2 regions of the Endozoicomonas sp. Z74 genome follow, and region 2 is predicted to be linked to the other one. Evidence: predicted binding sites of a transcription regulator. Region 2 holds the regulator's gene; the other holds the start of a gene.
The links. The regulator sigma-54, encoded in region 2, starts transcription at its own class of promoters, with help from an activator protein. The targets are predictions, from matches to a motif close to TGGCACNNNNNTTGCTNT.

Region 1: nirB (nitrite reductase large subunit NirB) is a predicted target of sigma-54. The motif match lies at 2,086-2,103, and genes of this name have one in related genera.

What each region holds. Positions count from the first base shown of each region.
Region 1 is NZ_JBLYZI010000044.1:23,784-27,569, reverse strand. Features, by position in the region: gene ACNRUY_RS13890 (hypothetical protein) at 1-267, opposite strand, end outside; gene ACNRUY_RS13885 (NarK family nitrate/nitrite MFS transporter) at 377-1,846, opposite strand; gene nirB (nitrite reductase large subunit NirB) at 2,183-3,786, shown strand, end outside.
Region 2 is NZ_JBLYZI010000032.1:10,849-14,634, forward strand. Features, by position in the region: gene ACNRUY_RS11365 (F0F1 ATP synthase subunit B family protein) at 1-400, shown strand, start outside; gene ptsN (PTS IIA-like nitrogen regulatory protein PtsN) at 528-983, opposite strand; gene hpf (ribosome hibernation-promoting factor, HPF/YfiA family) at 1,059-1,370, opposite strand; gene ACNRUY_RS11380 (RNA polymerase factor sigma-54) at 1,489-2,976, opposite strand; gene dcuC (C4-dicarboxylate transporter DcuC) at 3,430-3,786, shown strand, end outside.

The DNA.
Region 1 (3,786 bases), on a different contig from region 2:
TTTGCTCTGAATGAAGGTTGGTCGTTGACTATCCTGTGCAGTCATGACTAAAAAGCTGGAAAATTGTGCCTCCGGGATGGGGGTTAAACTCATTGTTCCTGCCCCCAGAGCGTCAAGTCCCAAAGCCTGCCAGAGCTCTGGATTGTCCGACTTTAAAGAGGTTATCGAGTGATCATGGTGTTTCTGATGATCCACTCCAGCCATGGCAGAAAAAGAGATCCCAACCATGCACAACCCAAGAAATGGAATAACGAGCGGTGCAATCATACTACCAGGATAAAACTGAATTCAAATGTTCCCCATACTAGCACAGCTAAGCTTCCATCTATGGGTAAGACCAGGCACATTGTAGATATTACCTGGTCAGATCAGATCCTCAGGCTACATCAATCATGGTGACACTGCCATCGGGCATCACTTCAGCCATCTGGCCTTTGGGCTCTTCCATTAACAGCAGGGCCAGAAAACCCAGTGCGGCAGTGGCGGCGATGACCATGAAAAAGGTCTGGTAATCCACCAGGGAAAGCACCGTGAGATAGAAGACAGCCCCCACATTACCATAGGCTCCGGTCATACCGGCAATCTGTCCGGTCAGCCTTCGCTTGATCAGGGGGACCACTGCAAATACGGCTCCTTCGCCAGCCTGAACAAAGAAGGAACAGGTCATGGCGGCAATAACAGCCATCACCAGGGGCCAGCTGGAATCGATAACGCTCATCACCAGGTAACCCACGGCCAACCCTGCGGTCATGATCAATAAGGTGGATTTTCGGCCAAAGCGGTCACTGATCAGGCCGCCACCGGGGCGGGACATCAGGTTCATAAAGGCATAGGCAGAGGCCACCAGGCCCGCCATCACCGGATCCAGTTGGAAGGTGTCGGCAAAAAAGAGGGGCAGCATGGACACCACGGCGAGCTCTGAGCCAAAAGTGGCAAAGTACAGCACATTCAAAACCGCAACCTGTTTGAACTTATACTGATGAATCGCCGGAACCGGGGTTGAGAAGATTTCTTTGTTGACCTGCCACACTTTCCAGCAGTCAAAGGCATACAGTAATACCAGGCTCAAGTAGATTGCGTTGACGACACCGCCAGACAACATGCTGACGCCATTGGGGGACAGCTTCCAGGCCAGCAGGGCCAGGGCCGCATACATGGGAATTTTCATCAGCAATAACAGAAAGAAGTCGTTTTTTGACGTGACTTCCATGGCTCCGATATTTTTTGGGCGGAAGTAAGTAGAGCCTTTAGGGGTGTCGGTGACATTGAAGAAGTAGATAACGCTATAACCCAGTGAAAGAAGGCCTGTTACGCCTACGGCGTAGCGCCAGCCATCTTCTCCGCCAAAGAGCAGCGCCAGACCGGGCAGGCTCATGGCCGCGGCGGCAGAACCGAAGTTGCCCCAGCCACCGTAGATGCCTTCAGCGGTTCCCAGCTGGCGGGCGGGGAACCACTCGGACACCATGCGGATGCCGATCACAAAACCGGCACCAATGGTTCCCAGCAGAAAACGGGCGATGGCCGCCTGGGTGAAGTTATCGGCCAGGGCATACATAAAGCAGGGAATGCTGCAGAGGGCCAGAAGGGCTGAGTAGGTTCTGCGGGGGCCAAACCGGTCTGTGAGCATGCCAATCAATACCCGGGCAGGAATGGTTAACGCCACATTCAGAATCAGCAATGTCTTTAATTGCTCCCGGGTCAGCCCCAGGGAGTCGGCAATAGCCAGAGCCAGTGGGGCATGGTTGAACCAGACCACAAAGCTGATAAAAAACGCAATCCAGGAAAGGTGCAGAATTTTGGTTTTCCCATTAAATGAGAGCAGGTTGAAACGGTCGGGGTTATTCATAACGGCCTATGAGTCGCTTTTTATTAGTGAACGAGAGTTTAAGCGCTTTTCAAAAGAGGGATAGCAAAGATCAGGCCAGGTGGAAAACGGTAGCGTTGCCGTTTAAAAGAAAATAAATTGCACCAAAATAACACGGGCTAAAATGCGACTGTCTTTTTTTGGTGCGCTCTTCGGGCTGGCATCTGTCAATTAACGGCCTTATTCATCCTTTTTACCTTTAACGGTTATACGTATTGGGTTGGCATAACACCTGCTAACAACACCTGCCAAGAGTACGGCATAAGAGTGGGTACTCAACTTAATGCATTGATCTTCCAGAAAGAAGGATGGGCCGGAATGAGCAGGAAACCAACCCTGGTAGTCGTCGGTAACGGTATGGTAGGCCACAGCTTTATGGAGAAGCTGGTGGCTGCAGGTGGACTGGAGCAATACCAGGTGGTTGTTTTTGGTGAGGAGTGCCGGCCTGCTTATGACCGGGTTCATCTTTCCGAGTATTTCAGTGGCCGTACGGCGGATGAGCTTTCCATGGTACCCGACGGCTTTTATCAGCAGCAGGGAATTGACCTGATTCTCAATGAGAAGGTCGTGGCCATTGACCGGGAAAATCAGCAATTAACCACGGATAAAAAAAGAACGGTTGATTATCAGCGACTGGTGCTGGCCACGGGCTCCTATCCTTTTGTGCCACCCGTTCCGGGACATGAAAGAGAGAATTGTTTTGTCTATCGCACCATTGAAGACCTGGAGGCGATTACCGCTGCGGCCCAAAACAGTAAAGCAGGGGCCGTTGTCGGTGGAGGTCTGCTCGGTCTGGAAGCTGCCAAGGCATTAAAAGATCTGGGGCTTGAAACCCATGTGGTTGAATTCGCCCCCCGGCTGATGGCCGTTCAGGTGGATGATGGCGGTGGGGCCATGCTCCGGAAAAAAATAGAAGCCCTGGGCGTGCAGATTCATACCGGGAAAAATACCCGGTTAATTACCGATGGCGAAGAAGCGGTTCATCAGATGCAGTTTGCTGACGGTGAGGTGCTCAATACCGATATTATTCTGTTTTCCGCCGGTATCCGACCCAGAGATGAACTGGCCAGACAATCCGGACTGTCGGTTGGGGAGCGTGGCGGCATAGAGATCAACAATTATTGCCAGACGTCGGATGCCGCTATTTATGCCATTGGAGAGTGTGCTTTGTGGCAAAACCGGATATTTGGCCTGGTGGCTCCGGGTTATCAAATGGCTCAGGTGGCTGTGGACCATTTAACCGGTGTCGTTGACACTGAGTTTACCGGCGCGGATATGAGTACCAAGCTGAAACTGATGGGAGTCGATGTGGCGAGCATCGGGGATGCCCATGGTCATACCGGGGGATCACTCAGCTATCAGTTTATCGATGAAGAGCATCAGGTGTATAAAAAACTGGTGGTGTCCAAAACCAAAAAGAAGGTGTTGGGTGCAGTCCTGGTAGGGGAGGCAGAAGACTATGGCACACTGCTGCAGATGATGCTCAATGGCATCGCTCCGCCAGACAACCCCTCTGAATTGATTTTGCCTTTAACCGAAGGCTCATCCTCTTCAGGGCTAGGGGTGGCGGCGCTGCCGGACACTGCACAGATCTGTTCCTGTTTTAATGTCAGCAAAGGCGACCTGGTGGGGGCTGTGGCCGGTGGGTGCCAGGACATTGCCTCACTGAAGGCTGAAACCAGTGCCGGAACAGGCTGCGGGGGGTGTGCCCAGCTGGTGAAGCAAGTGCTCGATCATGAGCTCACCCAGTTGGGGGTGGAAGTCAAAAAAGACATCTGTGAACACTTCCCACACTCCCGTCAGGAACTCTATCACCTGGTTCGGGTTGGGAAGTTGCGCTCTTTTGATGAGGTGGTGGAGAAGCACGGTCGGGGCATGGGGTGTGATATCTGTAAACCCACCATTGGCTCGATTCTGGCGTC
Region 2 (3,786 bases):
AGATGCAAAGGCTATGCATGACAAAGGCCTGAACAGACGACAGTTTAACCTGAAAGAGTCCAGTCAGGCCCATGAGATGAGAAGTGAACATGCTCAGGCGCGTATGGAGGATGCTAATGACAGGCGGGAGAAACACCTTGAGGGTATAAGAGAAAAGCAAAGAAAAGCAGCTGAGAAAAGGGATGCTATTCGGCAAAAGGCTGCTGAACGCAAGAAGCAGGCGACCCCTGAGGTTGAGGCTCTTAAGAGTAATATAAGTGCATTAGCCGTTGAAAACATGAAGCTTGCACAGCAAAACCAGCAGGTATTGACCAAGCTTGATCAGATAGTTGAAGCCTCGGCACCTAAAAAGGGTGTTGGATCAATGCTGGCCAATATTGTTAGTTACTTTGTTGGTTGATTGGTCTAGTTGTTTCATTGAGTGTCTGCATGCTAAATCATGCGGCTCTTAGAATACTGACCTAGGTAAAAAGCCCCCACTTCAGTACTGGATTGTTGTGGGGGTTTTGCTTTGCTGTTCCCAATGCTCATGCTGGGGCAGCGGTCAAGTATTGATACAGCGCCTGCGCATCTTCAGTCGCTCGCAACTCCCCAAGCAATGACTCTGATTGAAAACGCTCCGCCAGAGCCCTGAGAATATCCAGGTGCTCCTGGTTCTCCCCTTCCGGTACAATCAGGGCAAAGACCAGATCCACTGGTTTCCGGTCCACCGCATCATAATCCACTGGCTCATCCAGCCGCATAAACAACCCGATGGGTTCCGGGCAGGCTTTGCAGCGGCAGTGGGGGATGGCAATACCATTGCCCAGGCCTGTGGTGCCCAGTCGCTCCCGGGCAATCAGTGCCTCAAACAGCTCCTTGGCATTGATGGCAGGCACTTCGCTGCTGATGCGTTCGGCAATAAATTCAAGGATTTTTTTCTTGCTGACCCCGTGCACACCGTGAAAGGTGCGCCCGGGAGTAAGGATGTGATTAATGATCATACACTCTTTATTGAAGAGACCGGATAGTGGGGCTGGTCAGACGACAAGATTCGGGTCGCTTCGGGGCGTCTTGGATTAAAGCCGCCCACTGGCTCCCTGCATCCGACCCAGCGTTTTTTCCTTGTGCTTGACCAGCTGCCGGTCAAGCCTGTCCGACAATTGGTCAATGGCGGCGTACATGTCTTCATTCTCTGCGGTGGCGTTGATATCGGCTCCACGGGTATGCAGAACCGCTTCTGCCTTGTGGACCAGCTTCTCTACACTCAGAGTCACCTGTACATTGGTGATATTGTCAAAGTGGGCGCCCAGACGTTCCAGTTTCTTGGCGACGTAGTCGTGCAGAGCTTCTGTTACCTCGACATGATGTCCACTGATGTTGACTTGCATGTAACGCTCTCCTGATCCCATTTCCAGATGTTTACCAGTGCGCGGGATTTTCGTACTGGCTGTATTATGGATTTTAACACTCTCCCTGCTGCTTGCGATGCCCTGGGGCAAAAAAACATCAGGGCACCAGTTGCTTTCGCTCATTAGAGGGTGGCAGGTTCATGGATTCGCGGTATTTGGCGATGGTCCGTCTGGCCACTTTTATCCCCTGTTCTCCCAGCAGGCTGGCAATTTTATTATCGCTCAAGGGTTTACGGGTATTTTCTTCCGCAATCAGCTTTCGAATATGGGCCCGGATGGCCGTTGATGAACACTCTCCTCCGGATGCCGTACTGACATGGCTGGAGAAAAAGTACTTCAGTTCATAGACCCCACGAGGGGTGTGCATGTATTTCTGGGTGGTCACCCGGGAGATCGTAGACTCATGCATGCCAACGGCTTCGGCGATATCGGCCAGTACCAGAGGCTTCATGGCCTCGTCACCGTGTTCCAGAAAGTCCTGCTGGTAAGCGATGATCTGACTGGCCACTTTCATCAGAGTTTCATTCCGGCTCTGAAGGTTTTTCAGGAACCATCGGGCTTCCTGAAGATGGTTTTTCATGAAGACGTTATCACGACTGCTGTTGGCCCGCTGTACCATGGAGGCGTAATTGTTGTTGATGCGCAGTTTAGGCAGAGCGTCGGAGTTCAGTTCCACCACCCAGCGGTTTTTTTCCTTGCGCACGGATATGTCAGGGACCACATACTCTGCCTCGGAAGGATCGATTACGTTGCCGGGCTTGGGCGTCAGACTCTGGATCAGGCCAAGCGCCTCGCGCAGCTGATCTTCCTTGAGCTTGGTTTTGCGCATGATCTGAGCATAATCTCTGGCCCCCAGGGCTTCAAGATGCTGCTGAATCAGTTTTTCGGCATTCTGGTAATGGGGGGTATCGTCTGGCAGTTGCTGCAGCTGAACCAGCAGGCACTCTTTCAGATCACTGCTGGCGCAGCCAATGGGGTCAAACTGCTGAATGCGGTGCTGAAGCACCTTCAGTTCTTCCAGGTCCAGTTCTTCCAGCTGGCTCTGCAGGGAGACATAGAGTTCATCCATGCTGCAGGTTAGATAGCCATCGGGATTGACCGCTTCGATAATGGCCAGGCCCAGCAGACGGTCCCGGTCGCTCATCGGGGCCATATCCAGCTGCCATTGAAGATGATCCTGAAGGGATTCCACGGTTTTGGAGCGGGAGAGGGGGTCGTATTCATCATCGCCACTGGCGGCAGGCAGGCTGGAATACACCTCGTCCCAGGCTGAGTCGACGGGCAGCTCGTTGGGAATGTTGTCTGCCCATTCCGCCATTTCCTGGGGCTGAGGCTCGATGGTGGTTTCGCTCAGATCCACCAGCTCTTCCTTGCCTCCGGAATCCGCTGCGTTGTCTGCTGTTGCGTCGGCAGCGGAATCACTGGCCTGGTTATCCTCTGCTTCCAGCATGGGATTGGATTCCAGGGCTTCCTGGATTTCATGCTGAAGGTCCAGCGTGGATAGTTGTAGCAGCCGGATGGCCTGCTGCAGCTGGGGAGTCATGGTCAGCTGCTGGCCCATCTTGAGCTGTAAAGAAGGCTTCATAGGGCAACCGTATACCTTTACTTCGTTGTCCGCTGGAGACCGTAACACCTTTTCGCCTGATTCAGCAGTCCAGTCCCAATGACTGTCAGTCAGCTTATTCAGACCGCCGGTGTCTGGTCAGTATTAGCACGGATGCTTTTGCGACCACTCTCCATGTGTGGCTGATTATAAACCCATAGTCAGGCCCGAAAAAAGTTGTATGAGCAAAAATAGAGATAAAAAAGTGTCATGAATACCCTGTTTTGGAGAGAAGACCTCAGGGAAGTTTCCGCCCGGATAACAGCGATGGGTTCTTCCTGCAGGGCGCTATCAGCGCTATCCACGGCGGAAATGAGAGTTACCCCGATAGCTTTTTTTTAAGTTGAGGCAATAACCCATTGGATTGATTTCGATCAATTACAAACGATAGTCCAAAAAATAGCCTGCCCGTCAATTTAAGATGATGGGAATCCCATGGATATTTTAATCGTTATACCAATTGTGGCGCTGGTGGTGTATGCCATCGTGAAAAATTTTAGTGCCTCGGCCTCTCTTGCCCTTGCGGGCATTGTTCTCCTGAGCGCTGCTGCTCTTATGGGGATCAAGGACATTCTGCCGGCAGACAAGGCAACCGGGTTTATGCCTTTTGATCTGTTTCAGCTGATGAACACGGTGTTCAGTTATCGGATGGCCAGTCTTGGCCTGACGATTATGGCCTGTGGGGGCTTTGCCACTTATATGTCACACATTGGTGCCTCAGAAGCGCTGGTTCGCCTTGCGGTCAAGCCGATCAGCCGTTTCCGGTCTCCTTATGTAGTGCTGGCTCTGTGC